3 linked regions of the Variovorax terrae genome follow. The protein of the gene in region 2 interacts with the protein of the main gene of each other region in a pairwise test. Links are inferred from orthologs where the notes say so. Each region holds a gene or a part of one and is shown on either strand. Other genes may lie near its edges. The genes, in order: MMF98_RS08495, glnK and glnL.

Region 1 (7,623 bases), on a different replicon or contig from region 2:
CGCGATGGCCAGCACGTAGCGCTCCTGGCTTTCGTTGCACCAGATTTCCTTGGGCGCCAGGCCCGACTCTTCCAGCGGCACCTTGCGCAGGTCGAAACGCGCGCCGCGGCCGGCATCGTTGCTCAGCTCGGGAAAGGCATTGCTCAGGCCGCCCGCACCCACGTCGTGGATGGCCAGGATGGGGTTGGCCGCGCCCTGCTGCCAGCAGTGGTTGATGACCTCCTGCGCCCGGCGCTCGATCTCGGGGTTGCCGCGCTGCACCGAGTCGAAGTCGAGCTCGGCCGCGTTGGCACCGGTGGCCATGGAGCTGGCCGCGCCGCCGCCCATGCCGATGCGCATGCCCGGGCCGCCGAGCTGGATCAGCAGCGTGCCGGCCGGAAACTCGATCTTCTTCGTGAGCCCGGCGTCGATGGTGCCGAGGCCGCCCGCGATCATGATGGGCTTGTGGTAGCCGCGCAGCACCTGGTCCACGTCGGAGGCCACGGCCTGCTCATACTCACGGAAGTAGCCCAGCAGGTTGGGCCGGCCGAACTCGTTGTTGAAGGCCGCGCCGCCCAGCGGGCCTTCGGTCATGATCTGCAGCGGGCTGGCGATGTGGCCGGGCTTGCCGCCCGGCTGGCTCGACCAGCCGCCCCACAGCTTCGAGACGGTGAAGCCGGTCAGGCCCGCCTTGGGTTTCGAGCCGCGCCCGGTGGCGCCCTCGTCGCGGATCTCGCCGCCCGCGCCGGTGGAGGCGCCGGGGAACGGCGAGATCGCCGTCGGGTGGTTGTGAGTTTCCACCTTCATCAGCACATGGTTCGTGGCGCTATGCTTTTGATAGCTGCCCGCGTCCGCTGCACCTGGACCTCCGGCCGATCCGGCCATGAATCGCTGGACCGGCGAGCCCTCCATGACCGAGGCGTTGTCTGAGTACGCCACCACCGTGTGCTGGGGGCTCCGCTGGTGCGTGTTGCGGATCATGCCGAACATGCTTCGCTCTTGCGGCACGCCGTCGATGGTGAAGCCCGCGTTGAAGATCTTGTGGCGGCAGTGCTCGCTGTTGGCCTGCGCGAACATCATCAGCTCCACGTCGCTCGGGTTGCGCTTCAGGCCTTCGAAGGCCTCGACCAGGTAGTCGATCTCGTCGTCGGCCAGCGCCAGGCCGAACTGCATGTTGGCCGCCTCCAGCGCGGCCCGCCCGCCGCCCAGCACGTCCACGTGCTCCATCGGCGCGGGCTGCAGCTCGGTGAACAGGCCCGCTGCCTGAGCGCGGTCGGCCATGGCGCTCTCGGTCATGCGGTCGTGCAGCAGCTCGGCCACCGCGGCCCGCTGCGCTTCGCTCAGGCTCGCCCTGCCCAGCAGACCCGACGCCAGCGTCAGGCGGTATTCGGTGACGCGCTCCACGCGCCGCAGCGCGAGCCCGCAGTTGTGGGCGATGTCGGTGGCCTTGGAGGCCCAGGGCGACACCGTGCCGAAGCGCGGTGACACCACGATCACCGGGCCGTCCACCGGCCCCGCATAGGGCTCGCCATAGCTCAGCAGGGCCGCCAGGCGGGCCTGCGTCTCGGGCGACGGCGGCGCTTCGCTGGCCACGAGGTGCACGAACCGGGCCGCGATGCCGCTGATGCGGTCATGGATGGCCTGCAGGCGCGGAAGAAGTTGCTGGACTCGGAACTCGCTGAGCGCGCTGCCGCCGTCGAAGGTGCTGATATGCAGGGTCACTGGGGTGGCCTTGTGGTTGCCGCAGCCACGCTGGATGGGTGGCTCCGTGAAAACCCTTGATTTTACCTGCGCAGGAATTCACCCAGTGGGATAATCGAGGCCATGAGCATTACCTACAAAGACGCGGATGGCATCGCGGGCATGCGCACCGCATGCCGCCTGGCTTCGGAAGTTCTCGATTACCTCACGCCTCACATCAAGGCCGGCATCACGACCAAGGAAATCGACCGCCTGGCGAACGACTACATGGTGAACGTCCAGGGCACGACCTCCGCCACGCTCGGCTACCAGCCCCCGGGCTACCCGCCCTACCCCGCATCGCTGTGCACCTCGCTCAACCACGTGGTGTGCCACGGCATCCCGAACGACAAGCCGCTCAAGAAGGGCGACATCATGAACGTCGATGTCACCGTCATCACCAAGGAGGGCTGGTTCGGCGACAACAGCCGCATGTACCTCATCGGCGAAACCTCCATCCAGGCCCGGCGCCTGTGCGCCATCACCTTCGAGGCCATGTGGCACGGCATCATGCAGGTGCGGCCCGGCGCCCGCCTGGGCGACGTGGGCTGGGCGATCCAGAAATTCGCCGAGAGCAACGGCTTCTCGGTGGTGCGCGAGTTCTGCGGCCACGGCATCGGCAAGGTGTTCCATGAGGAGCCGCAGGTGCTGCACTACGGCAAGCCCGGCACGCTCGAGGAGCTCAAGCCCGGCATGACCTTCACCATCGAGCCCATGATCAACGCCGGGCGCCGCGAGATCAAGGAGCTGACCGACGGCTGGACCATCGTCACCAAGGACCATTCGCTCTCGGCCCAGTGGGAGCACACCGTGCTGGTGACCGAAACCGGCTACGAGGTGCTCACGCTGTCGGACGGCAGCCCGCCTGCGCCTTCGTTCGTCACGGCCTGACCGCCTGGGCGCCTGCCCGCCACCGACCTCACCGCCCGGACATGCCCGACCTGCAAGCCCTGCGCAACGACTACCGGCTCCAGAAAGCCGAGCTGCTGCAGTCCGTGCAGTCCAGCGGCGCCTCCACCCGCGGCGTGCGCCGCCTGCTGCAAAAGCTCGCGCAGCAGGCCGATGCCACGCTGCGCACGCTCTGGGCCCATGCCAGCTTCCCCGAAGGCTTTGCGCTGGTGGCCGTGGGCGGCTATGGCCGCGGCGAGCTGTTCCCCTACTCCGACGTGGACGTGCTGCTGCTGCTGCCCGACCATGCCTCGCCCGACGCCGACGAGGCGCTGAAGCAGCAGATCGAGGGCTTCATCGGCAGCTGCTGGGACACCGGGCTGGAGATCGGCTCCAGCGTGCGCAGCGTGGCCGACTGCGTGGCCGAAGCCCGCAAGGACGTGACGGTGCAGACCTCGCTGCTCGAATCGCGCCTGGTCACCGGTGACCGCAAGCTGTTTGCCCTGTTCAGCGCGCAGTACGCGGCCACGCTCGACCCACAGGCCTTCTTCGTCGCCAAGACGCTGGAGATGCGCCAGCGCCACCACAAGTTCGAGAACACGCCCTACTCGCTGGAGCCCAACTGCAAGGAATCGCCCGGCGGCCTGCGCGACCTGCAGACCCTGCTGTGGGTGGCCAAGGCCGCCCGGATCGGCAAGAGCTGGGACGACCTCGCGCGCAAGGGCTTGGCCACGCCGTTCGAGGCGCGGCAGATCAAGCGCAATGAGGCCCTGCTGAGCCTGATCCGCGCCCGGCTGCACCTGATCGCCGGGCGGCGTGAAGACCGGCTGGTGTTCGACCTGCAGACTGCGGTGGCCGAGTCCTTCGGCTACACCGAGCAGACCACGGCCGGCGGGCGCCTCGCCATGCGCGCCAGCGAAGTGCTGATGAAGCGCTACTACTGGGCCGCCAAGGCGGTGACCCAGCTCAATCAGATCCTGCTGCTCAACATCGAGGAGCGGCTCAACCCCAGCACGCACGAACCGCGCCCGATCAACGAGCGCTTCGCCGACAAGGCCGGCATGATCGAGGTGGCCAGCGACGACCTCTACGTGAAGCAGCCGCACGCCATCCTCGAAACCTTCCTGCTGTACCAGACCACGCGGGGGCTCAAGGGCCTGTCGGCCCGCACGCTGCGCGCGCTCTACAACGTGCGCAACGTGATGACGGCGAAGTTCCGCGACGACCCGGTCAACCGCGCCACCTTCCTGCGCATCCTGCAGCAGCCCGAGGGCATCACCCACGCCATGCGGCTGATGAACCAGACCTCGGTGCTCGGGCGCTACCTGTGGGTGTTCCGCCGCATCGTCGGCCAGATGCAGCACGACCTGTTCCACGTCTACACCGTGGACCAGCACATCCTGATGGTGCTGCGCAACGTGCGGCGCTTCTTCATCGCCGAGCACGCGCACGAGTACCCGTTCTGCTCGCAGCTCGCCGCCGGCTGGGACAAGCCCTGGATCCTCTACATCGCGGCGCTGTTCCACGACATCGCCAAGGGCCGCGGCGGCGACCACTCCAACCTCGGCGCGCACGAGGTGCGGCGCTTTTGCCGCCAGCACGGCATCGCGCGCGAGGACGCCGCGCTGATCGAATTCCTGGTGCACGAGCACCTCGCCATGAGCCGCATCGCGCAGAAGGCGGACCTGAGCGACCCGGACGTGATCGCGGCCTTCGCCCAGCGTGTGGGCAATGAGCGCTACCTGACCGCGCTCTACCTGCTGACCGTGGCCGACATCCGCGGCACCAGCCCCAAGGTGTGGAACGCCTGGAAAGGCAAGCTGCTGGAAGACCTGTACCGCTACACCCTGCGCACCCTGGGCGGCCGCGCGCCCGACCCCGACGCCGAGGTCGAGGCCCGCAAGCGCGAGGCCCTGGTGCTGCTGGCGCTGCACGCGCTGCCGCACGAGGCGCACAAGGCGCTGTGGGACACGCTGGATGTGCGCTACTTCATGCGCCACGAGGCGTCCGACATCGCCTGGCACACCAAGCAGCTGTCGCGCTTTGTCGAGAAGGCGAGCGGCGACGAGTCCGCGCCGCGCGGCCGCGCCATCGTGCGTGCGCGCCTCTCGCCGGTGGGGGAAGGCCTGCAGGTGCTGGTCTACACGCCCGACCAGCCCGACCTGTTCGCCCGCATCTGCGGCTATTTCGAGCAGGCCGGCTTCAGCATCCTGGACGCCAAGGTGCACACCGCCAACAACGGCTACGCGCTCGACACCTTCCAGGTCGTGACCTCGATCCTGCCCGAGCACTACCGCGAACTCATCAGCATGGTCGAAACCGACCTGCTGCACACCATCGAGCAGCGCGGCCCGCTGCCGCCGGTGGGGCGCGGGCGCGTGTCGCGCCGCGTCAAGAGCTTTCCCGTGGTGCCGCGCGTGGATCTTCGGCCCGACGAGAAGGCCCAGCGCTGGCTGCTCAGCATCTCGGCCAGCGACCGCGTGGGCCTGCTCTACAGTGTGGCGCGCGTGCTGGCGCAGCACAAGCTCAACCTGCAGCTCGCCAAGGTCACGACGCTGGGCGAGCGCGTGGAGGATACCTTCCTGATCGACGGCGCCGAGCTGCAGCAGAACAAGGCGCAGATCGAGATCGAGACCGAGCTGCTGGAGGCACTGGCGGCGCCATAGGCCGGCAGCGCCACGCCAGACCAAGGCGCGGCGGCCTCAGTCGTCCTGCTCGGCGTCCAGCCCGGGAAACAGCACCTCGGTGAAGCCGAACTGCGTGAAATCGCGCACCCGCATCGGGTAGAGCTTGCCGATCAGGTGGTCGCATTCATGCTGGACCACGCGCGCATGGAAGCCCTCGGCCACGCGGTCGATCGGGTCGCCATGGGGGTCGAAGCCGGTGTAGCGGATGCGCGCGAAGCGCGGCACCACGCCGCGCAGGCCGGGCACCGAGAGGCAGCCCTCCCAGCCGTCCTCTTCATCCGGCCCCAGCGGCGTGATGACCGGATTGCACAGCACGGTGCGCGGCACGGGCGGCGCGTCGGGGTAGCGCGGGTTGGGTGCATCGGTGCCGAAGATCACGAGCTGCAGGTCCACGCTGATCTGCGGTGCCGCGAGGCCGGCGCCGTTGACAGCGGCCATGGTCTCGAACATGTCGCGCACCAGCAGGTGCAGCGCATCGGTATCGAAGGCCGTCACGGGCGGGGCGATGCGCAGCAGGCGCGGATCGCCCATTTTGAGGATGTCTCGTACAGCCATGGGACGCGGGGGAAAGCTGGGGAGCCGCAAGCATAACCTCCCCCGCCGCCGCGCCATCGGGGCCCGCGGGCGCGATCAGGGCAGCGGCAACCGGCGCACCGCGCAGAAACGTTTGCTAGCGTCCGCGCCGATACCCATAGGAGCCGTAGAAACCGATGGAAGGCGACACCACGATCGGCGCTGCCGGGTAGTAGTAGGTGCCAGGATAGGGAGCCACCGGGGCCACCACGCAGCCGCTCAGCAGGGTGGCGCTGGCAGCGGCGAGGATGATTCCGGCGATACGTAGGCGAGACATGACGGTCTCCTTGTAGATCAGGTCATTTCACAACGCGCGGCGGCCGCGGCCCTCCGACATACCGCAGGTCGCTTTGCGTAACGGTGGGTAAAGCCCTCAGCGCCCGTGGCCGCCACCCCCGTGGCCACCGTCATGCCCTCCACCGCGGCCGCCAAAGTGGCCTGCGCCGCCCATTCCCATGCGCGGCGCGCCGCCGCCGCCGAACGGGCGTCCGGGCGCCACGAAACCAGACGAGCCATGGCGAGGCCCGCGGCGGGCCACCACCACGCTGAAATCGACAAAGCCATAGGCGGGGCCCCAGAACCAGGGATCGGCATAGCCTATGGGCGGATAGGCGTAGGTGTACGGGTAGACGTAGGGCGAACTGTAGGGGTACGCGGTACCGTAGTAGGCATCGGCGGGCACCACGGCGCAGCCCGAGAGCCCGGCCAGGGCGCCAGCGGCGAGCGCGGCGGCGCAGCAGGAAATGCGGATGTTCATGACTGCCTCCTGAAGACAGTGTCCAGGAGGGTTGGACCCCCGCGCCGCGCCGGGGTTCAATCGCTGGCCGTCACTCCGCAGTGCCGGCCAGCAGGCGGCGCAGCCCGTCTTCGTCGAGCACCGCGACGCCCAGGGCCTGCGCCTTCTCCAGCTTGCTGCCCGCCTCGGCGCCGGCAACCACGTAGTCGGTCTTCTTGCTGACCGAGCCCGCGACCTTGGCGCCGGCGGCTTCCAGCAATTCCTTGGCCTCCTCGCGCGACAGCACGGGCAGCGTGCCGGTCAGCACAAAGGTCTTGCCCGCCAGCGGCAGCTGCGCGCGCGGCGCGGGCTCGCCCTCGGGCCAGGCGATGCCACAGGCCCGCAACTGCTCCACCACCTCGCGGTTGTGCGGCTGCTCGAAGAAGGTGCGGATGCTTTTGGCCACCACCGGGCCCACGTCGTTGACCTCCAGCAGCTGCTCTTCGGTCGCATCCATGATGGCATCGAGGCGGCCGAAGTGGCGCGCCAGGTCCTTGGCCGTCGCCTCGCCCACGTGGCGCAGCCCGAGGCCGAACAGGAAGCGCGGCAGCGTGGTCTGCTTCGAGGCCTGCAGCGCATCGAGCACGTTCTGCGCCGACTTCTCGGCCATCCGGTCGAGGCTGGCCAGCGCGGTCAGGCCCAGCCGGTACAAATCGGGCAGCGTGTGGATGACCTGGGCGTCCACCAGCTGGTCCACCAGCTTGTCGCCCAGGCCTTCGATGTCCATGGCGCGGCGCTGGGCGAAATGCAGGATGGCCTCCTTGCGCTGCGCGGCGCAGAACAGGCCGCCGGTGCAGCGGTGGTTGACCTCACCCTTTTCGCGCACCACGGCGCTGCCGCAGACCGGGCACTGGCGCGGCATGCGGAAGTTGGGCACGTAGGGATGACGGGAAACCACTTCGTCCCGAACCTGCGGCTCATCGCCGGCAGCGGCGGGCTCGATGCCCGTGGCGCCCAGCCTCGCCAGCCCGACGATCTCGG
Region 2 (7,332 bases):
CAGGTCGCAGGCCGTGGCCAGGTAGACGCCGCCGCCGATGGCCGGGCCGTTGACCGCGGCGACCACGGGCTTGAAATTGCGCTGGATGCGCTGGCGCGCCGCGACGTTGAAGCGGCCGTAGGCGTCGATCGCCTGGGCATCGGCCGAGCGCGTGAAACGCAGGTCCTGGCCAGCGCTGAACATGTCGCCCGCGCCGGTGAGCACGGCGCAGCGGCATGCGGGGTCGTTCTCGACCTCGTCGAAAGCCGCGACCAGCTCCTTGAACATGTCCAGGTCGTGCGCGTTGCGCACTTCGGGGCGGTTGAGCACCACGCGCCAGACGCTGCCCTGCTTGTCGATTCGGATGGATGTGTACATGACTTCACCTTTGAGTGGGTGAAGTATGGGAAACAAGGCATCCTGCGCACAATGGGCTGGGGTCTATATTTCACATTCATGAAACAGATTTCTCATCCGTGAAATAAGAATCGGCCGCCCGGCAAGCGGGGGTTGCGGCACGCGATGCCGTCGATCATCGCCATGCCGCTGGCCAGAATCTCACCGGCCAGCCGCCTCGATCATGGCGATGGAGGGTCTTGCTTGCGGCCGAAGCCGCGGGAGACCGTCAGGCCGCATGGCCTGACGGCGGCGCAGCCTTCTATTTCTCGGCGAAGGCGCGCTCGATGACGAAGTCGCCCGGCGTGGAGGTGTTGCCTTCCTTGAAGCCGCGCGCTTCCAGCAGGTGCTTGAGGTCGACCAGCATGCCGGGGCTGCCGCAGATCATCACGCGGTCCTGCTCGCGGTCGATCTCGGGCAGGTGCAGGTCCTTGAACAGCTTGCCCTTTTCCATGAGGTCGGTCACGCGGCCCATGTTGCGGTAGAGCTCGCGCGTCACGGTGGGGTAGTACAGCAGCTTCTGCTTGACCATCTCGCCCAGGAATTCGTGCTGCGGCAGGTGGTCCACCATGAGGTCGTGGTACGCCAGCTCGTCGACCTGGCGCACGCCGTGCACCAGCACGATCTGCTCGAAGCGCTCGTAGGTCTCCGGGTCGCGGATGATGCTCATGAATGGCGCCAGCCCGGTGCCGGTGGACAGCAGGTACAGGCGCTTGCCGGGCAGCAGGTAGTCGATCAGCAGCGTGCCGGTGGGCTTGCGGCCGACGATGATGGTGTCGTCCACCTGGATGTGCTGCAGCCGCGAGGTCAGCGGCCCTTCTTCCACCTTGATGCTCAGGAACTCGAGGTGCTCCTCGTAGTTGGCGCTCACGATGCTGTAGGCGCGCAGCAGCGGCTTGTCGTTGACGCGCAGGCCGATCATGGTGAAGTGGCCGTTGGAGAAGCGCAGCGACGGGTCGCGCGTGGTGGTGAAGGTGAACAGGCGGTCCGTCCAGTGGTGGACGCTCAGCACGCGTTCCTCGTTGAAAGCACTCATGGTTCAGGAAAGATCAGGCGTTGTAGAAAGGGGCAGGCCGTTCGTGGCGCCAGGGCCCGGTGTCGCGCGGCCTGGGCGGGCGATACACCCCATGCCTCACAGTTTATCCATTCCCTTACTACATTTAGGTATAAGTCAACAGACGGCCCCGGTTTCGGGCTGTACGGCCGGGGTGGCGCCGTATTTGGCAAGGAAATCGCGCAGATGTCCTTGTCCCCTGGTCATTGTTTGCTATTGATTTGGTAGCAATTGGCGCTCAGGCCGGGCGCAGCGCGCGCCGGTACTGCACGGCTTCGGCGATGTGCGCCACCTGCGTCGTGCCGGCGCCGGCCAGGTCGGCGATGGTGCGCGCCACCTTGAGCGCGCGGTGGGTCGAGCGCGCGCTCCAGCCCAGCCGCGCGGCGGCGGTGTTGAGAAACTTCGCGGCGGCATCTTCCAGCGCCAGGTGGTCGTCGATCTCCTGGCCGGCCAGCGCCTGGTTCGGCTTGCCCTGGCGCTGCAGCGCGCGCTCCCGCGCCGCCGTGCAGCGCTCGCGGATGGGGCCGGTGGATTCGCCCGCGCCCGCCTGCAGCAGGTCGGCGGGCGGCAGGGCCGGCACTTCCACGTGCAGGTCGATGCGGTCGAGCAGCGGGCCGCTGAGCCGGCCCTGGTAGCGCGACACCTGGTCGGGCGTGCAGCGGCAGGCCTTGAGCGGCGAGCCCAGGTAGCCGCAAGGGCAGGGGTTCATGGCCGCGATCATCTGGAAGCGCGCCGGAAATTCGGCGCGCCGCGCCGCGCGCGAAATCGTGATGGTGCCGGTTTCCAGCGGCTCGCGCAGCGCCTCCAGGGCGGCGCGCGGAAATTCGGGCAGTTCGTCCAGAAAAAGGACGCCATGGTGGGCCAGCGAGATTTCGCCGGGCCGCGGCGGCGAACCGCCCCCCACCAGCGCTACCGCGCTGGCCGAGTGGTGCGGGCTGCAGGTCGGCCGGGTGGCCCAGTGCTCCAGCGAGAAGCGCCCGCCCAGGCTGGCCACGGCCGCGCTTTGCAGCGCCTCGTCCACGCTCATGGCCGGCAGCAGGCCGGCAAAGCGCTGGGCCAGCATCGACTTGCCCGAGCCCGGCGGGCCCACCATCAGCACGCTGTGGCCGCCAGCCGCCGCGATCTCCAGCGCGCGCTTGGCGGCGGCCTGGCCCTTGACGTCGGCCAGGTCGGCATAGCGCGCCGCGGGCGGCCGGGCCCGCCGCGGCGGCACGCGCACCCAGCCGCCGGTGTCGTCCTCGGCGGGCGCGGCCTCCTTCGGCGCGGGCAGGAACTGGCGCACCACGTCGAGCAGGTGGCGGGCGCCATAGACCTGCATGCCGGGCACCAGCGCGGCTTCTTCGGCGCTGGCGGCCGGCAGCACCAGCCGGGGCTGGGCCTGCTGCGCCCGCAGGGCCAGGCTCATGGCCAGCGCGCCGCGCACCGGCCGCAGCTCGCCCGACAGCGACAACTCGCCCGCGAACTCGTGGCCGGCCAGCCGCGCGGCGTCGATCTGGCCGCTGGCGGCCAGGATGCCGAGTGCGATCGGCAGGTCGAAGCGGCCCGAATCCTTGGGCAGGTCGGCCGGCGCCAGATTCACGGTGATGCGCTTGTTGTGGGGAAACTCGAGGCCCGAGTTCTGGAGCGCGCTGCGCACCCGCTCGCGCGCCTCCTTAACCTCCACCTCGGCCAGCCCCACCAGCGTGAAGCTCGGCAGGCCATTGGCCAGATGCACCTCGACGGTGACGGCCGCCGCTTCCAGCCCCAGCAGGGCACGGCTTTGCACCAAAGACAAGCTCATGAGAACCAACTCCCCAATTGAGTGCGCACTGTACCTGTGCGGCGAGGCGGACGCGAAGGCGCACCAAAAACGTGCTCGGCAGGTGCTTTCGTTTTTCTATGACTGAAAGGAGTAACGCGGCAGCCCCCTGTTGCGAGGACGCAGAAAGAGACAGGCGTTCATGGGACGTTAACTTTGGCACGCTCCCTGCTTAGCACCGGTGTCCCTTTTTTCTTGTTAGGAGAACCTCGTGAAATTGAAAGCTACTCAAACGATGCTGTTGTCCCTGCTGGCCGTGTCCGGTGCTGCCTTTGCCCAGACCGCGGCGCCTGCCGCAGAGCCGGACTACACCCTGTCCTACAACATCGGCGCCGTGACCGAATACCGCTACCGCGGCATCTCCCAGACCGGCAAGAAGCCGGCGCTGCAGGGCGGCATCGACTTCGCGCACAAGAGCGGCTTCTACCTGGGCACCTGGGGCTCCACCATTTCCTGGATCAAGGACAGCACGGCCAACCCCAACACCACCAAGGGCCCGATCGAGATCGACCTGTACGGCGGCTACAAGGGCTCGATCACCGACTCCGTCTCGTTCGACGTCGGCGGCCTGCAATACTGGTACGCCGGCAACAACCTGGGCAACACGGCCGGCTTTGCCAACGCCAACACCTTCGAGCTGTACGGCGCCCTGTCGTTCGGCCCGGTCACGGCCAAGTACTCGCAGAGCACGACCAACCTGTTCGGCACGCCCAACAGCAAGGGCAGCGGCTACTTCGACCTGAGCGCCACGTTCGACCTGGGCAACGGCTTCTCCATCGTGCCGCACATCGGCAGCCAGACCATCAAGAACGCCACCTCCTACACCGACTACTCGCTGGCCCTGAACAAGGACTTCGACGGCCTGGTGGTCAGCGCCACCCTGGTCGGCACCAACTGGAGCAGCAAGCAGGGCTTCGACTACACCCTGCCGGGCACCGGCACCAAGAACCTGGCCGGCAGCACCCTGGTGCTGGGCCTCAAGAAGAATTTCTAATTCCTTAACCCGTCGAGGAGAAGACATGAAACTCGTAACGGCCATCATCAAACCGTTCAAGCTGGACGAGGTGCGCGAAGCCCTCTCCGGCATCGGGGTGCAAGGCATCACCGTGACCGAAGTCAAGGGCTTCGGCCGTCAGAAAGGCCACACCGAGCTGTACCGCGGCGCGGAGTACGTGGTGGACTTTCTGCCCAAGGTCAAGATCGAAGCGGCGGTGGCCGACGAGTTGGTCGAGCGCGTGATCGAGGCGGTGGAGGCTGCGGCCCGCACCGGCAAGATCGGCGACGGCAAGATCTTCGTATACAACCTGGAGCAGGTCGTCCGCATCCGCACCGGCGAAACCGGCAAGGAAGCGCTGTAAATCTGCAGCCCTCAAGAAAGAGACGAACATGAAAAAACTACTTGCCTCCCTCGTGCTGGGAATCGGTCTGCTCGCCGGCAGCACGGCAGCGCTGGCGCAAACGCCGGCTGCTTCGGAACCTGCGGCCGCTGCCGCCTCTGCGGCGGCTCCTGCCGCTGCAGCCGCAGCGCCCGCGGCGGCGGCCGCACCTGCGGCCCCCGCTGCTGCACCGGCGCCCAAGCTCGACACCGGCGACACCGCCTGGATGCTGACCTCGACCATGCTGGTGATCCTGATGACCATCCCCGGCCTCGCGCTGTTCTACGGCGGCCTGGCCCGTTCCAAGAACATGCTGTCGGTGCTGATGCAGGTGTTCGTGATCTTCTCGCTGATCACCATCCTGTGGGCCATCTACGGCTACAGCCTGGCGTTCGGCGGCGAGGGCACCTTCTTCGGCGGCTTCGACAAGATCTTCCTCAAGGGCATCGCGCCGGACACCTTGTCCGCCGCCTTGCCGACCATTCCGGAATACGTGTTCGTGGCCTTCCAGTCCACCTTCGCGGCCATCACGGTGGGCCTGATCGTCGGCTCCTTCGCCGAGCGCATCAGGTTCTCCGCCGTGCTGCTGTTCTCCGTGATCTGGTTCACCTTCAGCTACATCCCGATGGCTCACATGGTCTGGGGCGGCGGCCTGCTGGGCAAGGACGGCGCGCTCGACTTCGCCGGCGGCACCGTGGTGCACATCAATGCCGGTGTCGCCGGCCTGGTGGGCGCCTACCTGGTCGGCAAGCGCATCGGCTTCGGCAAGGAAGCGCTGACGCCGCACAGCCTGACGCTGACGATGGTCGGGGCCTCGCTGCTGTGGGTCGGCTGGTTCGGCTTCAACGCCGGCTCCGCGGGCGCCGCCAACGGCATCGCCGGCCTGGCCTTCATCAACACCATCCTGGCCACCGGCGCTGCCACGCTGGCCTGGATCGGCGGTGAAGCGCTGTCCAAGGGCAAGGCCTCCATGCTGGGCGCAGCCTCCGGCGCCGTCGCCGGCCTGGTGGCGGTCACGCCCGCGGCCGGCTTCGTCGGCCCGATGGGCTCCATCGTGCTCGGCCTGCTGGCCGGCGTGGTCTGCCTCTGGGGCGTGAACGGCCTGAAGAAGATGCTCGGTGCCGACGATGCCTTCGACGTGTTCGGCGTGCACGGCGTCGGCGGCATCCTGGGCGCCCTCCTGACCGGCGTGTTCGCCGCGCCCAGCCTGGGCGGCGTGCAGCCGGCCGACTACGCCATGGGCCATCAGCTGTTCGTGCAGCTCAAGAGCGTGCTGCTCACCATCGTGTGGTCCGGCGTGGTGGCCTTCATCGCCTACAAGATCGCCGACCTGCTGATCGGCCTGCGCGTGCCCGAAGAGGAGGAGCGCGAAGGCCTGGACATCAGCTCGCACGGCGAGACCGCCTACAACCGTTGAGCGACACCGGCCCCGGCGCCCCTCCAGGCCGCCGGGGCAGAGCAAAGACAGCGAGAGTCTCCTTTGGATGTTGGGCCCGCAGCGATGCGGGCCCTTTTTTCTTTTTTATGCGGCAACCGCCTGCGGCGCTGGTGAGGGTTGACGCCGAGTCGAGGCCGGGCCGTCCCCGGGCACAATGAAGCCGAGGAGACAAAATCCGGCGATGACCGCTGCTGTGATCGAACTGGCCTGCGAAGGCCTGCGCTGCGAGGTACTGCCCGCCCTGGGCGGCTGCATCGCGGGCCTGTGGCTGGACGGCGTGCCCGTGCTGCGCGCCGCGGCCGATCCGCGAGCCCTGCGCTCGGCGCGCCAGGCCGGCTGCTACCCGCTGGTGCCGTTCTCCAACCGCATCGGCCACGCCACGCTGCAGTGGCAGGGCACCAGCCACCCGCTGGTCCGCCCGGGCGGCGACGAGCCGCATGCCATCCACGGCGTCGGCTGGCAGCGGCCCTGGGCCGTGCTGGAGCAGGACGCGCGCACGCTCATGCTGTCGTATGAGCACCAGCCCGATGCGGCCTGGCCCTTCGCCTTCGACACCTCGCAGACCCTGCGCGTGAGCGCCCACGAGCTGGCACTCACGCTGAGCCTCACCAACCAGTCGCCGCAGCCCGCGCCGGCCGGTCTCGGCTGGCATCCGTCCTTCGTCAAGCGCGCGGGCAGCCGCATTGCGTTCGAGGCCACGGGCCGCTGGGAGATGAACGCCGAGAAGCTGCCGACCCACCGCCTGCCGGCCCAGGGGCTGGACGCCGACTGCGCCGGGCTCGAGATCGACCACTGCTTCGACGGCTGGCACGGCAGCGCGCACCTGCGCGACCCGCTGCTGCGCACGCGCATCGACTCGTCGCTGAGCCACCTCGTGGTGTTCACCGGCGAGGCGCACGACTTCGTTGCGATCGAGCCGGTGAGCCATGTGAACAATGCCGTCAACCTGCTGGCCGCGTCCGCCATGCGGGCCGGCGACCTGGGCCTGCGCGTGCTCGCGCCCGGCGAGTCGATGACGGCGCAGATGAACATCCAAGTGGAAGGCAAAAACTGAAATGACCTGGCAAACCGTCGTGAAGCAGCCCAGCGGCCTGGGCGAATCCCCGTTCTGGCACCCGCAGGAGCAGCTGCTGTACTGGGTGGATATTCCAGGGCGGCGCATCCACCGCGCCAACGTCTTCATGGGCACGCTGGAGAGCTGGGAGCTGCCGCAGGAGCCGGGCTGCATCGCCCCGGCGCAACGCGGCGGCCTGGTGATCGCGCTGCGCGACGGCATCTACCGCGCGCCCGA
Region 3 (7,377 bases), on a different replicon or contig from region 2:
ACCTGTACCACCTGCCGCCCGAGGAAGACGCGAAGGTGCCGACCGTGTGCCACAGCCTCGATCAGGCGCTGGACTACTTGGACAAGGGCCGCAGCTTCCTGACCAAGGGCGGCGTGTTCACCGACACCATGATCGACGCCTACATCGAGCTCAAGATGCAGGAGGTCACGCGCTTCCGCATGGCGACCCACCCGGTGGAATTCGACATGTACTACTCGCTGTAATCCGGCGCGTTGCCTGTGGCATGAAAAGGACGGCATATGCCGTCCTTTTTCTTTTTGAATCAAAGGGTTATTTTGTATTTCTAAGGAAAAGCGCGATACTGGCAGACCGTCCCTGCATTTTTTGCAATGCGAGGAGAAGAGCATGAGATACGCGTTATTGATTCCCGTGCTTGCTGCATTTTTCACAGCAGGCAGTCACAGCCAGGACCGCATCTACCGCTGCGGCAATGAATACACCAACAATGCCGCCGAGGCCCAGTCCCGCGGCTGCAAGGTGGTGGAAGGCGGCAACGTCACCGTGGTGCAGGGCACGCGCGTGCCGGCCGGGCAGGTGCGCGTGGCCGCGGCGCCGGCGGCGGCCGGGCCGCGCGTGGATTCGGCCGACCAGCGCGCGCGCGATTCCGAAGCCCGCGCCATCCTCGAGGCCGAACTCAAGAAGGCCGAGGCCCGCCAGGCCGAGCTGCTCAAGGAATACAACGACGGCGAGCCCGAGAAGCAGGGTGCCGAGGGGCGCAACTACCAGAAGTACCTGGACCGCGTGGCCGAGCTCAAGGCCAGCATCGCCCGCAACGAAAGCGACATCGCGGGCATCAAGCGCGAGCTGGGCCGCGTTCCTGCGTCAAAATAAGTGGCTTGAACAAGCCCACTTCCCCGCCCGCGTACTTTCAACCGTTCGATCTCCTGGCCACGCTGGTCGCCGTGGTGCGCAGCGATGGCTCGGTGCTGTTCGCCAACTCGGCACTCGAAGACGCCCTGGGCACCTCGCGCCGCACCATCGAAGGCTCGCAACTGCCCGACTGCTTCACCGAACCGCAGATCCTGCAGAACGCGCTCGAAGGCGCGGGCAGCAATGAGTTCGCCGCGCTGCGCTACGACGCTTGGCTCAAGCGCCTGAACCACGATCCGCTGCCCGTGCATGTGATCGTGGCGCAGACCGAGCGGCCGGGCGAGATCATCGTGGAGCTGCTGCCGCTCGAAGCCCAGGCCAAGCAGGACCGAGAGGAGCGCCTGATCGACCAGGCCCAGGCCAACAAGGAGCTGATCCGCAACCTCGCGCACGAGATCAAGAACCCGCTGGGCGGCATCCGCGGCGCGGCGCAGCTGCTGCAGATGGAGATTGACTCCAGGGACCTGACCGAGTACACCCAGGTCATCATCCACGAGGCCGACCGGCTGCAGACGCTGGTCGACCGGCTGCTGGCGCCGCACCGCCGCCCGCACGTGGTGGGCGACGTCAACATCCACGAGGTCTGCGAGCGGGTGCGCTCGCTGATCCTGGCCGAGTTTCCACGCGGGCTGAAGGTGGTTCGTGAATACGACATTTCGATTCCCGAGTTCCGCGGCGACCGCGAGCAGCTGATCCAGGCCGTGCTCAACATCGCCCACAACGCCTGCCAGGCCCTGGCCGAACGCATCGCGGCGGGCGATGCGCAACTGGTGTTCCGCACGCGGATCGCCCGGCAGGTGACATTCGGTAAGCAGCGCTATCGACTGGCATTGGAATTGCATGTCATCGACAACGGGCCCGGCGTGCCGGACTCGATCAAAGACCGCATCTTCTACCCGCTGGTGTCGGGCCGGGAAGGCGGCTCAGGGCTGGGGCTGACGTTGGCGCAAACCTTCGTGCAGCAGCACCATGGCTTGATCGAGTGCGAAAGCGTGGCGGGCCGGACGGATTTCAAGATACTGATTCCGCTGCCCTGACTGATTGAGTTCGATACCAAGGTGACTAAAACACATGAAGCCGATCTGGATAGTAGACGACGACCAATCCATCCGCTTCGTGCTGGAGAAGGCCCTGCTCCGCGAAGAACTGCCCACGCGCAGCTTCACCAACCCGCGTGAAGTGCTGCAGGCGCTCGAAGACGCCACGGACGAGGACGGCCCGCAGGTCCTGGTGAGCGACATCCGCATGCCGGGCGGCTCGGGGCTGGAGCTGCTGGACAAGGTCAAGGAGAAGCTGCCGGGCCTGCCCGTCATCATCATGACCGCGTTCTCCGACCTCGACAGCGCCGTCTCGGCTTTCCAGGGCGGCGCGTTCGAATACCTGCCCAAGCCATTTGACCTGCCCAAGGCGGTGGAGCTGATCCGCCGTGCGGTGGAAGAGAGCCAGCGCGAGGAAGTGGCCGAGGAGCGCATGGCTGCCGCGCCCGAGATGCTGGGCCAGGCCCCGGCGATGCAGGACGTGTTCCGCGCCATCGGGCGCCTCTCGCAGAGCAACGTCACGGTGATGATCACCGGCGAATCGGGTTCGGGCAAGGAGCTGGTGGCGCGCGCGCTGCACAAGCATTCGCCGCGCGCCAGCGGGCCCTTCGTGGCGATCAACACCGCGGCCATCCCCAAGGACCTGCTGGAGAGCGAGTTGTTCGGCCACGAGCGCGGCGCCTTCACTGGCGCGCAGACCATGCGCCGCGGCCGCTTCGAGCAGGCCGAGGGCGGCACGCTGTTCCTTGATGAGATCGGCGACATGCCGTTCGATTTGCAGACGCGCCTGCTGCGCGTGCTCAGCGACGGCCACTTCTACCGCGTGGGCGGCCACAACGCCGTCAAGGCCCATGTGCGCGTGATCGCCGCCACGCACCAGGACCTGGAGCAGCGCGTCAAGGAAGGCGTGTTCCGCGAAGACCTGTTCCACCGCCTCAACGTGATCCGCCTGCGCCTGCCGGCGCTGCGCGAGCGCAGGGAAGACGTGCCCATGCTCACGCGCCACTTCCTGCAGCAAAGCGCCAAGCAGCTCGGTGTGGAGCCCAAGCGCATTTCCGATGCTGCGCTGGCCTTGCTCGGCGCCTTTGGTTTCCCGGGCAATGTGCGGCAGCTCGAAAACATCTGCCACTGGCTGACCGTGATGGCGCCGGCGCAAGTGATCGAGCCCAAGGACCTGCCGCCCGAGGTGGCCGGCACCACCGGCGATGCCCCGGCCTTGCGAACATTGGCCGCACCCGGCGCCGAGGCCGCGCCGCGCCTGGCCGAGCTGGCCGCGAAGCCCGCGGTCAAGGCGCTGGAGGCGGATGCGGCGGGCGACGCGCTGCCGGCGCCGACAGCGAACGCCGTGCCGGCACCCGGCGCGGGCAGCTGGGAATCAGGGCTCGAGGCCGAGGCGCTGGCCCTGCTGGCCACGGGCCGGCACGACGTGTGGGACGAACTGACCCGCCGTTTCGAGTCCAAGCTGATCCTGACCGCGCTGGCCAACACGCGGGGGCGGCGCATCGAGGCCGCTCAAAAGCTCGGCATCGGGCGCAACACCATTACGCGCAAAATTCAGGAACTGGGTCTGGAGTAGAGAGCGCCCGCCGATTCACGGCCGCGGGCTCACAGCTCCACGATCACCGGCGCGTGGTCGCTGGGCTGCTTGTTCTTGCGCGGCGCGCGATCCACGGTGCAGGACTTCACCCCGGGCTTGAGCGCCTCGCTCACCAGGATGTGGTCGATGCGCAGGCCTCGGTTCTTCTGGAAGCCGAGCATACGGTAGTCCCACCACGAGTAGCTTTTCTCGGGCTGCTCGAACAGGCGGAAGGCATCGGTCAGGCCCAGGCCCAGCAGCGCCTTGAAGTGGTCGCGCTCGGCCGTCGTGTGGTGGATGGTCTCGCGCAGGCCCTCGGGATCGTAGGAGTCGCGGTCCTCGGGCGCGACGTTGAAGTCGCCCAGCAGCACCAGCCGCGGATGCACGGCCAACTCCGCGCGTACCTGTTCGCGCAAGGCATCGAGCCAGCGCATCTTGTAGGCGAACTTCTCGCTGCCCGGCTCCTGGCCGTTGACGAAGTAGCCGTTGACCACGCGCAGCGCGCCCTCGGGCGTGTCCAGCGTGGCGGTGATCACGCGCGACTGATCGTCGGCAAAGCCCGTGATGTTCTTCACCACGTCGCGCGCCGGGGTGCGGCTCAGGATGGCGACGCCGTTGTAAGTCTTCTGGCCGAACACGGCACTGTGGTAGCCCGCGGCCTCGAGCTCGGCCTGCGGGAACTTGTCATCGGTGAGCTTGAGCTCCTGCAGGCACAGCGCGTCCACCGGGTTGGCGGCCAGCCAGTCCAGCACTTGGGGCAGGCGCACGGCCAGGGAGTTGACGTTCCAGGTGGCAAGTTTCATGGTGTCGGCTTCGTTCACGTTGCAGGGGTGAGGGCGGCAGCGAGGGCCGCGTTCAAGAATGGCATTGTGCCCGCGTGCGTCGATGCGAGGCCCGTTAGAGGTGAATTTTGGATGATTTAAGCCGGATGTCCAGGTGCAGTGGTCATTGTTTGCTATCAAATAAGTAGCAAATGGTTGCGGCCAACAGGCGCGAGCCTTGCCTGTTCATGCCCGGCGTGTTGCGCCCGCCACCGTCGTCCCGCTGGATGGGAGCGTCGTCCCGTCACCTAGCCTTCTCGAAACTCAGCAGGAACGCCTGAAGTTTCTGCGTCGCCAAGCCTGATGAATCGATCGGCGTCATCATTCCTATCGGCTCGAACGCATAAGGCACGGCTATGTTCAGCCGCACCAGTTGCCCCGCGTCCAGCAACTGGCTGGCGATGCTGAGGGGCACGAGGCACACGCATCGCTCGTGCACGAGGGCCGCCCACACGATAGCCATCGAGCGGGTGCTAATCAGGCGCTGCCTGGGCTCGATGCCTTGCGCGGCGCTCCACTGGTCGAGGGTCCGGCGCGGCGCAGATGCAACGGGCGAGGTCAGCCAGATTTCGTCGCGTAGCGCCTTGAAGGTCAGCCGCTTCCTGCCGGCAAGCGGATGGTGTGGCGCGGCGATGACCACGAACTCATCGTCGAGCAGCGGCTCGAAGCGCCAGCCCTCCGTGGCAACAGGGGGTTGCCGGCAGAAGACCATGTCGAGGCCGCCGCCCGCCATCAAGGCGCCGATCTGTTCGATGTCTGCTTCCTGAATCTGCAGCAGGATGTCCGGGTGCTGCTGGCTGAAGACCGGCAAGGCCTTGGCCAGGATGCCCGTCACGGCGCCAGACAGGGCCGCGATGCGCACCAGGCTGCGGCCCTCGGCCGAGAAGGCCACCACCGCCTCCGCGCAGTCGTTGAGCGCGTCGAGCATCCTGCGCGCGAGCGGCAGAACCGCGAGGGCGATGGGCGTCGGATGCATGCCTCGCGCATGCCTGTCGAACAGCGTGCACTCGAGCAGTTGTTCCAGATCCGCGAGCGCCTGGGTCGTGGAGGGCTGCGTGAGCCCGATGGCTTCCGCAGCCCGCTTGACGCTCCCCAACTCCGCCACTTTCACGAGCACCTGAAGATGGCGCAAGCGCGCCCGCACCACAAGCCGCGAAGCGAGAACGGAGGCTGACACGGCCACGGTATAGAAGATTCAAATAGGAGGAGCCGATATTCTATTTGTTCTCTATCACTCGTACGATGAAGATCGCTCCCATCGAGACAACGCACGGAGACAAGAAGATGAACCGAAGAAAGCTCTTCAAGCTGATGCCTGGCGCCGCCGCCGTCCTGGCAACCGGCCCGGCCGCCTGGGCGCAGGCAGCCGACTACCCCAGCAAGCCGGTGAAGGTGGTGGTCGGCGTCAACGCGGGCGGTGCTGCCGACTATTTCGCGCGCATCTTCGCGCAGAAGATGACGCAAGCCACCGGGCAGAGCTTCTTCGTGGACAACCGGCCGGGAGCGGGTGGAACCCTGGCGGCCGACTATGTGGCCAAGTCCGCTGCGGACGGCTACACCTTGCTGATCACCGCGCCCACGGTGATGATCGTCGCGCCCTATCTGTACAAGCAGTTGAACTTCGTGCCGGAGCGCGATTTCGCCCCCATTGCGCTCCTGGCAGGCGGGCCCGTGGTGCTGGTCGTCAATGCCCAGGTGCCTGCGCGCAGCGTTGCCGAGTTGATCGCACTGGCCAAACAGAAGCCCGGCGAGCTGTCCTTCGGGTCCGGCGGGCAAGGCACGAATTCACACCTGTCGGGCGAGCTGTTCGCCAGCATGACGGGCACCCGGCTGACCCACGTGCCCTACAAGGGAGACGGCCAGGCCCTGACCGATCTGCTCGGCGGGCAGGTGCAGATGATGTTCACGGGCTACAACCTGGTGGAGCCTCACGTCAAGAGCGGAAAGCTGCGCCTGCTGGGCGTGACCGGCGACACCCGCCTCGCCCCGTTGCCGGACGTGCCCACCGTTGCCGAAGCCGGCGTGAAGGGTTTTCACTCCACCGGATGGATCGGTCTCTACGCGCCCAGACATGCGCCCGCGCAGGCCATCCAGCGGCTCAATGCCGAGTGGCAGAAGGCGCGCAGGCAGCCCGACGTGCACGCCAAGTTCGAAGCGATGGGCATGGGCGCGCTGTCGTCCGACACGCCCGGGCAGTTCGCGGCATTCCAGAAATCCGAAGCGGCTCGATGGAGCAAGATCATCCTCGACGCGGGCGTCAAGCCCGAGTGAACTCAACAAATGAAAGCTACGCGCATTGAAAAAATAGAGACCTTCCGTGTCGACCGCTGGTGCCTGCTGCGCATCTGGTGCGAAGACGGAACGGTCGGCATCGGCGAAGCCGGTGTGCATGGGTGGCCTGGCCCGACGCAGGCCACGCTGCACGCCATGGAGCCCTATCTGAAGGGCAAAGATCCCTCCCTTATCGAGCACCACGCGCAGTTGCTCCAGCGGAGCTCCCATTTCATGGGCGCGCTGATCTCGGGCGCCATCTCGGCCATCGACATTGCGCTGTGGGACATCAAGGGCAAGCGCCTGGGCGTGCCCGTCTACGAACTGATGGGGGGCAAGACGCGGGACCGGGTGCGTTGCTACATCCACGCACATGGCGACTCGCTCGACGATCTGGTGAGCGATGCGCTGCAGAAAAAAGCCGCGGGCTTCACGGCCATCCGCTTCTCGCCCTTTTCTGCGGACTACCACCTGCACCAATCCTTCGAGTCCTGGGCGTCCGACGCAGTGCAGCGCGTCGGGGCCGTTCACGAGGCCCTCGCCGGCGATGTCGACCTGTGCATCGAACTCCATCGCCAGATGAATCCCGCCGAGTCCGTTGCCCTGGCCGCGCGGCTGGAGCCCTTTCATCCCTATTTCTACGAAGACCCGATGCTTCCGGACAGCCCGGCCCTGATGGGCGAGCTCCAGGCCCGGTGCCGCTTGCCGATCGCCACGGGCGAGCGGCTCACCTCCATCTTCCAGTTCCAGGAACTGCTGGCCAGCGGAGGCTGCGACTTTA

The links.
Region 1: the proteins of glnK (region 2) and MMF98_RS08495 interact in binary tests that used the Escherichia coli proteins (3 or more experiments, as listed by UniProt). The link is inferred for Variovorax terrae from one-to-one orthologs.
Region 3: the proteins of glnK (region 2) and glnL interact in binary tests that used the Escherichia coli proteins (3 or more experiments, as listed by UniProt). The link is inferred for Variovorax terrae from one-to-one orthologs.

What each region holds. Positions count from the first base shown.
Region 1 is NZ_JALGBI010000001.1:1,789,567-1,797,189, reverse strand. What follows is about bases 2,340-5,473. They hold MMF98_RS08495 ([protein-PII] uridylyltransferase), read left to right. Parts: upstream 2,340-2,651; coding sequence 2,652-5,273; downstream 5,274-5,473. Other genes in these bases: def (peptide deformylase), read right to left, coding at 5,310-5,473; map (type I methionyl aminopeptidase), read left to right, coding at 2,340-2,610. Also shown: purL (phosphoribosylformylglycinamidine synthase), read right to left, coding at 1-1,701; more of map, read left to right, coding at 1,804-2,339; more of def, read right to left, coding at 5,474-5,849; MMF98_RS08485 (hypothetical protein), read right to left, coding at 5,965-6,144; MMF98_RS08480 (hypothetical protein), read right to left, coding at 6,241-6,624; NAD-dependent DNA ligase LigA, read right to left, coding at 6,695-7,623.
Region 2 is NZ_JALGBI010000003.1:106,318-113,649, reverse strand. Bases 3,073-5,915 are described here. They hold glnK (P-II family nitrogen regulator), read left to right. Parts: upstream 3,073-4,246; coding sequence 4,247-4,585; downstream 4,586-5,915. Other genes in these bases: amt (ammonium transporter), read left to right, coding at 4,614-5,915; MMF98_RS19885 (TorF family putative porin), read left to right, coding at 3,439-4,221; MMF98_RS19890 (YifB family Mg chelatase-like AAA ATPase), read right to left, coding at 3,073-3,209. Outside these bases: MMF98_RS19900 (enoyl-CoA hydratase/isomerase family protein), read right to left, coding at 1-357; MMF98_RS19895 (ferredoxin--NADP reductase), read right to left, coding at 638-1,411; more of MMF98_RS19890, read right to left, coding at 1,668-3,072; more of amt, read left to right, coding at 5,916-6,020; MMF98_RS19870 (aldose 1-epimerase), read left to right, coding at 6,223-7,095; MMF98_RS19865 (SMP-30/gluconolactonase/LRE family protein), read left to right, coding at 7,097-7,332. UniProt on the Escherichia coli protein: Involved in the regulation of nitrogen metabolism. Regulates the activity of its targets by protein-protein interaction in response to the nitrogen status of the cell.
Region 3 is NZ_JALGBI010000001.1:2,631,064-2,638,440, reverse strand. Bases 1-2,888 are described here. They hold glnL (nitrogen regulation protein NR(II)), read left to right. Parts: upstream 1-848; coding sequence 849-1,928; downstream 1,929-2,888. Other genes in these bases: ntrC (nitrogen regulation protein NR(I)), read left to right, coding at 1,963-2,888; MMF98_RS12410 (hypothetical protein), read left to right, coding at 367-852; glnA (type I glutamate--ammonia ligase), read left to right, coding at 1-224. Outside these bases: more of ntrC, read left to right, coding at 2,889-3,504; xth (exodeoxyribonuclease III), read right to left, coding at 3,534-4,307; MMF98_RS12390 (LysR family transcriptional regulator), read right to left, coding at 4,570-5,502; MMF98_RS12385 (Bug family tripartite tricarboxylate transporter substrate binding protein), read left to right, coding at 5,610-6,596; MMF98_RS12380 (mandelate racemase/muconate lactonizing enzyme family protein), read left to right, coding at 6,606-7,377.